DNA from 3 places in the Sphaerisporangium sp. NBC_01403 genome. Region 3 is predicted to be linked to each of the others. Evidence: riboswitches for the same ligand, from Rfam matches in the RefSeq annotation. Region 3 holds a riboswitch; each other region holds the start of a gene.
The links. A riboswitch is a leader RNA that binds a small molecule or an ion and turns the genes downstream of it on or off. The one in region 3 is predicted to bind S-adenosylmethionine.
Positions count from the first base shown of each region.

Region 1: it holds a riboswitch for S-adenosylmethionine, as region 3 does, so the genes downstream of both, OG589_RS15505 (LLM class flavin-dependent oxidoreductase) here and OG589_RS35215 (aminotransferase class V-fold PLP-dependent enzyme) in region 3, are expected to answer to the same signal.
Region 2: it holds a riboswitch for S-adenosylmethionine, as region 3 does, so the genes downstream of both, thrC (threonine synthase) here and OG589_RS35215 (aminotransferase class V-fold PLP-dependent enzyme) in region 3, are expected to answer to the same signal.

Region 1 is NZ_CP109534.1:3,343,717-3,346,032, reverse strand. It holds gene OG589_RS15505 (LLM class flavin-dependent oxidoreductase) at 1-961, opposite strand, end outside; SAM riboswitch class IV at 1,062-1,168, opposite strand; gene OG589_RS15500 (glutathione-independent formaldehyde dehydrogenase) at 1,737-2,316, shown strand, end outside.
Region 2 is NZ_CP109534.1:7,639,014-7,641,329, reverse strand. It holds gene OG589_RS34175 (trehalose-6-phosphate synthase) at 1-465, opposite strand, end outside; gene OG589_RS34170 (RNA polymerase sigma factor) at 629-1,192, shown strand; SAM riboswitch class I at 1,333-1,496, shown strand; gene thrC (threonine synthase) at 1,511-2,316, shown strand, end outside.
Region 3 is NZ_CP109534.1:7,850,746-7,853,061, forward strand. It holds gene OG589_RS35210 (TerC family protein) at 20-796, opposite strand; SAM riboswitch class IV at 954-1,069, shown strand; gene OG589_RS35215 (aminotransferase class V-fold PLP-dependent enzyme) at 1,237-2,316, shown strand, end outside.

The DNA.
Region 1 (2,316 bases), 4.5 Mb from region 3:
CGTCCGAGACGTGCCCGGCCCCGTCAAGCGAGTCCAGCCGCGACCGGCGGCCGGCCGCCGCACGGGCGTCGGTGTCGAGGTAGACCAGCAGGTCGGCGAAGACACGCAGGGGCTCGCCCACCCGGCCCACGGCCGCCTCCGCCTCGCGCACCTCCGCGACGATGGCGCGCGCCTGGTCCTTGTCGTGCGGGGTGACGTAGACCACGTCGGCGCCGCGTGCGGCGAAGCGGTACGGCAGTGAGGCGTGCGCGAGCGCCGTGACGAGCGGCTGGCCCTGCGGAGGGCGAGGGGTGATCGCCGGGCCCTTGACGCCGAACCACCGGCCCCGGAAGTCGACGTAGTGCAGCTTGTCGCGGTCGACGAAGCGGCCGGTGGCGACGTCGCGATTCACGGCGTCGTCCTCCCAGCTGTCCCACAGGCGGCGCGCGACCTCGACCGCGTCCGCCGCCTCCTCGAACAGGTCGTTCACGTGCCGGGACAGCTCGGGGGCGTCGTGGTCCTCCGGCCGTAGAACCGGGAACTCGCGGCGGCCGAAGTGCGCGGCCTCGGTGTGGCGGCCGGAGACCTGCGCGCGCCACCCGGCGCGCCCGCCGCTGACGTGGTCGAGGGTGGCGATGCCCGTCGCGACGTGGAAGGGCTCGGTGTGGGTGGTCGTGGCCGTGGGCACCAGCCCGACGCGGGTGGTCGCCGGGGCGATCCTGGCCGCGAGGAGCACGGCGTCGAGCCGCCCGCGGACCTGGTCGGTGCGGTCGTCGGGCCCCTCGTACCGGGAGGACTGCGGACCGAGGGAGTCCTCGATCGTCACGAAGTCGAGCAGGCCGCTCTCCGCCTCGGCGGCGAGATCGGTCCAGTAGCGGGCGGAGAAGAGCTCTCGCGGGCGGGCGGACGGGTCGCGCCACGCCGCGGGATGCCAGCCGGCACCGTCGAGGGCCGCGCTGATGTGGAGGGGAGTGGGCGGCATTCGGGGCCTCTTCCTCGTGCTGCGTCGGCGGGGGCTTCGGCGAACCGCGATGCGGCCGCTCGCACCCCCCACCTCCAGCCGATCACCGCCGGCCGTGACCGGCGTTCGCTTGCGGGACGCTGCCGTCCCGCCTGGTCGTCACCTGGAGCACCCTGCGGACGCGGGTTGCCGACCAGCAAGCCAGGGCTTGTCGCTGGTCTCATGACCTGAATCGACGATAGCCACGCGCCGTGAAGTATGCAATTCCTACCTGATTAGTTCTAAAACTGGTGTGGCCGGTCGCGTCGGGGCCCGGAAACGCGTCGTGCCCCGCACCGTGAGGTGCGGGGCACGAGGTGAAGCTGAGGGCCGGTGAGCGGTCGCCTCTCGGCGGGTGGCACAACGTGGCTCCAGCCGGACGGTATTCCACGAAGGCAATAGGTGAGGCCCGGGGACACGTTCTCACCGACCATCAGGTGTAACCCATACGGGCTCCGGCGCATTCCCGGCGGCGCATACGGATTTCGGCCGGGGAAAGTCGCCTCCAGTCCAACGGCCGCTCTACATGGATGGGGGATGTGGCCCGGCGGAGGGCGGGACATGGTCGAACGGAGACGCGAGACCGCGGGGTTCCGTCCACCTGGCCACGAGCCGGGCCCTCGGAAAGGTCGGAAAGGAAGGGAGGCGGCGGGCAGGAAGTCCGGCAGTCGGGTGACACCGAGGTCGTGACCGGGCTGTCAGGGGACGGGCGGCGCGGTCGGTGACCTCGCCCGCGTCGGACTTCAGGAGGACGATAATGAAGGCACTCGTTTACCACGGACCTCGCGACGTCAGCGTGGACGACGTACCCGACCCTCGCATCGAGGAGCCGCGCGACGTCATAATCAAGATCATCACGACGAACATCTGCGGGTCGGACCTGCACATGTACGAGGGCCGCACCGACATGGAGCCGGGCAGGGTCCTCGGGCACGAGAACTTCGGCGAGGTCATCGAGGTCGGCGACGCCGTGGAGCGCATCAGCGTCGGAGACATCGTCTCGATCCCGTTCAACGTCGCGTGCGGTTCGTGCAAGAACTGCAACGCCGGGCTCACCAACTACTGCATCAGGGCCAACCCCGACTACCCCAGGCTCTGCGGCGGGGCGTACGGCTTCGCCGACATGGGCCCCTGGGAGGGCGGCCAGGCCGAGTTCCTCCGGGTGCCCTGGGCGGACTTCAACTGCTGCAAGATGCCAGAGGACGGCCTCGAGAAGCAGAACGACTACGTGATGTGCTCCGACATCTTCCCCACCGGGTACCACGCCACCGAGATGGCCGGGCTGCGCCCCGGCGAGTCGGTCGTCATCATGGGCGCCGGCCCCGTCGGGCTCATGG
Region 2 (2,316 bases), 210 kb from region 3:
CAGGTGGTAGTCCTGGATCATCACGCGGGCGCCGTGCGCGGCCTCCTCGGCCAGGGCGAGGGCGAACGCGGCGTTGTAGTCCTGGTAGGACTCCCACTCCCTGCGGAACCGCATGTCGAACTGCGGGGAGTTCGGGATGTCGTAGAGCAGGTGGTTGACGAACCACAGCGTTGAGTTCGCCACGGCGTTGTACGCGCGGTGGAACGTCGCGGGCGGGATGTCGAGCATGCGCACGGGCCCGGTGTCGTAGCCGGCCTGGTCGAGGCGCCCGCTCGGCGCGAGCCGTACGGCGCTGCGGTCGCCGTCGGAGAGCGCGGCGCACACCCACAGCACGTCGGTGTCCTTGGCGACCTCCGAGAGGCCGGAGACCATGCCGCCTCCGCCGCGGCGCATGGTCAGCGCACCGTCGTCGGCAAGTGTGAACGACACCGGGCCCCTGTTGGAAGCCAGCAGAACAGTGTTCATCCGCCCATCACCACTCCTCGTCCGCCATGTGGCGGTCGTCCCTCGCCGTACTTCGCCGCTGTGATGCGCACCTGGCCGCAGATTAATAAAATTTAACGCCCCCAATAAGATGGGCTGATGGTCCGGTCCAGGCAAAGTGCAGACGGTCGAGGGGAGCCCCCGCATGGCGCTTGACGAGACGACCGAAGAGCTGGCCCGCGCCGCCGCCCAAGGTGACCACCGCTCCCTAGGAGAGCTCCTCCGCCGCATCGAGCCCGACGTGCTCCGCCACTGCGCGAGGCTCCTGCCCTACCACCAGGACGCGGAGGAGGCTTGCCAGGATACGTTGCTGGCCGTCGCCCGCAACATCGGAAGGTTCGAAGGGCGGGCACGTTTTTCCACCTGGTTGCATATCGTCACCGCCAACTGCGCGCGCACGACCTACCGCACGCTGAAGCGCCGGGGCGCCGAGCAGACCTCCGAGGAGCTTCCCGACATGCGCGCCGACCCGCACAGGGTGAGCGTCATCGCGGGCTCGCGGCTCGACCTGCTCGACGCCATGGAGGCCCTGGAGGCCGACAAGCCCGACCTGGCCCAGGCGCTGGTGCTGCGCGACATCTGCCAGCTCGACTACAGCGAGGTGGCCGAGCAGCTCGGCATCCCGCTCGGCACCGCCAAGTCGCGCATCCACCAGGCCCGCAAGTACGTGCAGGCCGCGCTCGGCGACGCGTACAAGTGGTCGTCCTGATCCCAGCGCGCGGGCACTTCGATCGTGCGAAGTTGATACGCGGTCGTCTCGATCGGTGAGACGAGCAACCGGGCCCGCAGGCGGGCAAGGTACAGTTCTTTTGTCCTGCCTGTAACATCGGCGGGATCACAACTTCATATTGCTCATCCAGAGGGGTGGAGGGACCGGCCCTGCGAAGCCCCGGCAACCCTCCCGGCTGTGGTCACACGCGTCTCCGATACGGCGCGACATCCGACCAGTGAGATCAGCCGGGACAGGTGCCAATTCCGGCCCGTGATCAAGGTGGTCCGGGCGAAGATGAGGGAAAGGCCTCGCTTCATGGCGCTCGCAACAGCTGAGACAACGACCACACTCGACTTCGGCCCCGCCGTCGCGCTCTCCTGCCGCGAATGTGGCACTCGCTACGACCTCGGACCGATCTTCGCCTGTATCGAGTGTTTCGGGCCACTCGAAGTGGCCTACACCTGGGACACCCCCGACGCTGGCCACACCTCGCCGGTGACCCGGGGGCAGATCGAATCCGGACCGCAGAACATCTGGCGATACCGCGCGCTTCTCCCCGTGCCCGCGGACGTCATCTCCAAGCCCAACCTCGCCCCCGGCTGGACCAAGCTCGTCAGGGCCGACAACCTGGCTCGCGAGCTGGGCATCCGCAGCCTGCACGTCAAGGACGACTCCGGGAACCCGACCCACTCCTTCAAGGACCGAGTCGTCGCGATCGCCCTGGAGGCGGCGCGCAACTTCGGCTTCCACACCCTGTCGTGCTCGTCCACAGGCAATCTCGCGGGCGCCGTCGGCGCCGCCGCGGCACGCGCGGGGCTGGACTCCTGCGTGTTCATCCCGTCGAACCTCGAAGAGGCCAAGATCGTCATGGCCTCGGTGTACGGCGGGCGCCTCGTCGGCATCGAGGGCACCTACGACGAGGTCAACCGCTTCTGCTCGGAGCTCATCGGCGACCCGCTGGGCGACAAGTGGGGCTTCGTCAACGTGAACCTCCGGCCGTACTACGGGGAGGGCTCCAAGACGCTCTCCTACGAGATCGCCGAGCAGCTCGGCTGGCGGATCCCCGACCAGATCATCGTCCCGGTGGCCTCGGGCTCGCAGCTCACGAAGATCGACAAGGG
Region 3 (2,316 bases):
CACGGCGCACAGCCCTGGCTCAGGATTTCGCCACGTCGCCGGGCTGGGGAGACTCCTCGTAGCGCTCCCGCAGCGCCACCGGCTCCTGGCGGCCCGCCTTCCTGCGCGCCCGGATGTTGAGGAGCTCCACGCCCAGCGAGAACGCCATGGCGAAGTAGATGTATCCCTTGGAGATGTGCTGCTCGAAGCCCTCGGCGATGAGCACGACGCCGATCAGCACGAGGAAGGCCAGGGCCAGCATCTTGATGCTCGGGTACTTCTCGACGAACCCGCTGATGGGACCGGCCGCGAAGAGCATGACGACGACCGCGACGATCACGGCGGCGATCATCACGCCGAGCTCGTCGACCATGCCGACGGCGGTGATGACCGAGTCGAGCGAGAAGACGACGTCGAGCAGCATGATCTGCACGATCACCGCGCCGAAGGTGGCGCCCGCCTTGGCGCTTGAGTGACCAGGCGTGCCCTCCAGGCTGTCGCCGATCTCGAAGGTGCTCTTGCCCAACAGGAACAGGCCGCCCAGGATCAGGATCAGGTCTCGCCCTGATATGCCCTGGCCGAAAAGCTCGAACAGCGGTGTCGTCAGCCGTACGACCCACGACAGGGCCAGCAGCAGCGCCAGGCGGCTCACCAGCGCCAGCCCGAGCCCGACCTTGCGCGCCCGGTCGCGCTTCTCGGGGGGAAGCTTGCCCGCGAGGATCGAGATGAAGATGATGTTGTCGATGCCCAGCACGATCTCGAGAGCGACCAGGGTGAAGAACCCGATCCATATCTCCGGGTTGACCACCCAGTCCATCGCGATCTCCTCTGGTCGGCGGTTCGTCCAGGTCACGACCCCTCGGCAGGCGGCCGTTCCCCTCTCAACGCGCGAGGATCCGGCAAAGTTCGCGACCCCTGGCACCCCCCTGATGAGGTTGCGGAGCCGAGGGGAATCTGGGTTATAGTCGCCCGTAGGTCATGAGTGTCAGCGTCAAGCCCCGGCTCGCTGGCCGGCAACCCTCGCGCTCGCGGCGGGGTGCCCCGGGTGAGGACCAGGTCTGGTGCGAGGTGTGCCGGACAAGCGCGGGCTCCGCCGTCACAACGCCATGGCCGGGGTCCCATGACCCAAGGAGGCCGGCGTTGTCTGCTCTCACTGTCCTGAACAGCCCTTCCCCCGTCGTTCCCGGCCTGGACGCCTCCGGAGACTCCGGGCCCGGCACGGCATCGCACGGCGAAACGGACCGTACGGCTCCGGCCATCCCCGCCGTCCTCGGTGACGAGCTGGAGGTCCCGATCAAGGGCGGCAGGCTCGTGCGGTACGCCAACCTCGACTACGCCGCGAGCGCCCCCTGTCTGGAGCCGGTGAGCGCCGCCGTCACCGCCGCGCTCCCGGCCTACTCCAGCGTGCACCGGGGCGCCGGGTACGCCTCCCAGCTCACCACGGCGCGCTACGAGCAAGCCAGGCACACCGTGCGGGCCTTCGTCGGCGCCCGTCCCGGTGACGCCGTCGTGTTCACCCGCAACACCACCGACGCGGCGAACCTGCTGGCCCGTTGCCTGCCCGAGGGCACCACCGTCGTGGTCTTCGAGACCGAGCACCACGCTTCCCTCCTCCCCTGGCCCGACGCGGTACGGCTGGCGCCCCCCGCGTTCCCCGGGGAGGCGGTGCGCGCGGCGGACGAGACCCTGGCGGCCATCGAGGGGCCCAAGCTCCTGGTGGTCACCGCGGCCTCCAACGTGACCGGCGAGCTGTGGCCGATCGCCGCCCTGGCCCACATCGCCCACCGGCACGGCGCGCGGATCCTCGTCGACGCCGCGCAGCTCGTCCCCCACCGCAGGCTCAACCTGACCGCGCTCGACCTGGACTACGTGGCGTTCTCCGGGCACAAGCTCTACGCGCCGTTCGGCGCGGGCGCGCTGATCGGCCGGGCCGACTGGCTCGCCCAGGCCGAGCCGTACCTGCGCGGAGGCGGCGCGTCCAAGGCCGTCACCGGGGGCGCCCGGCAGGGGCTGCCGCTGGACGCCGAGTGGAGCGCGGACCCCGAGCAGCGGCACGAGGCCGGCACGCCGAACGTCCTCGGCGCCATCGCGCTGGCCGCCGCCTGCGACGCCCTCGCGGCCACCGGCTGGACGGCACTGGTCAAGGACGAGGAGCGCCTCGTCGAGCTGCTGCGCGGCGGCCTAGCCGCGATCGAGGGTGTCCACGAGCTGTCCCTGTGGGGGCCCGACCACCCGCGTGTCGGCATCGTGTCCTTCGTGGTCACGGGCTGGACCGCCAGGGAGGTCGCCGAGGCGCTGTCCGCCGAGTACGGCATCGGGGTGCGCGACGGCAAGTTC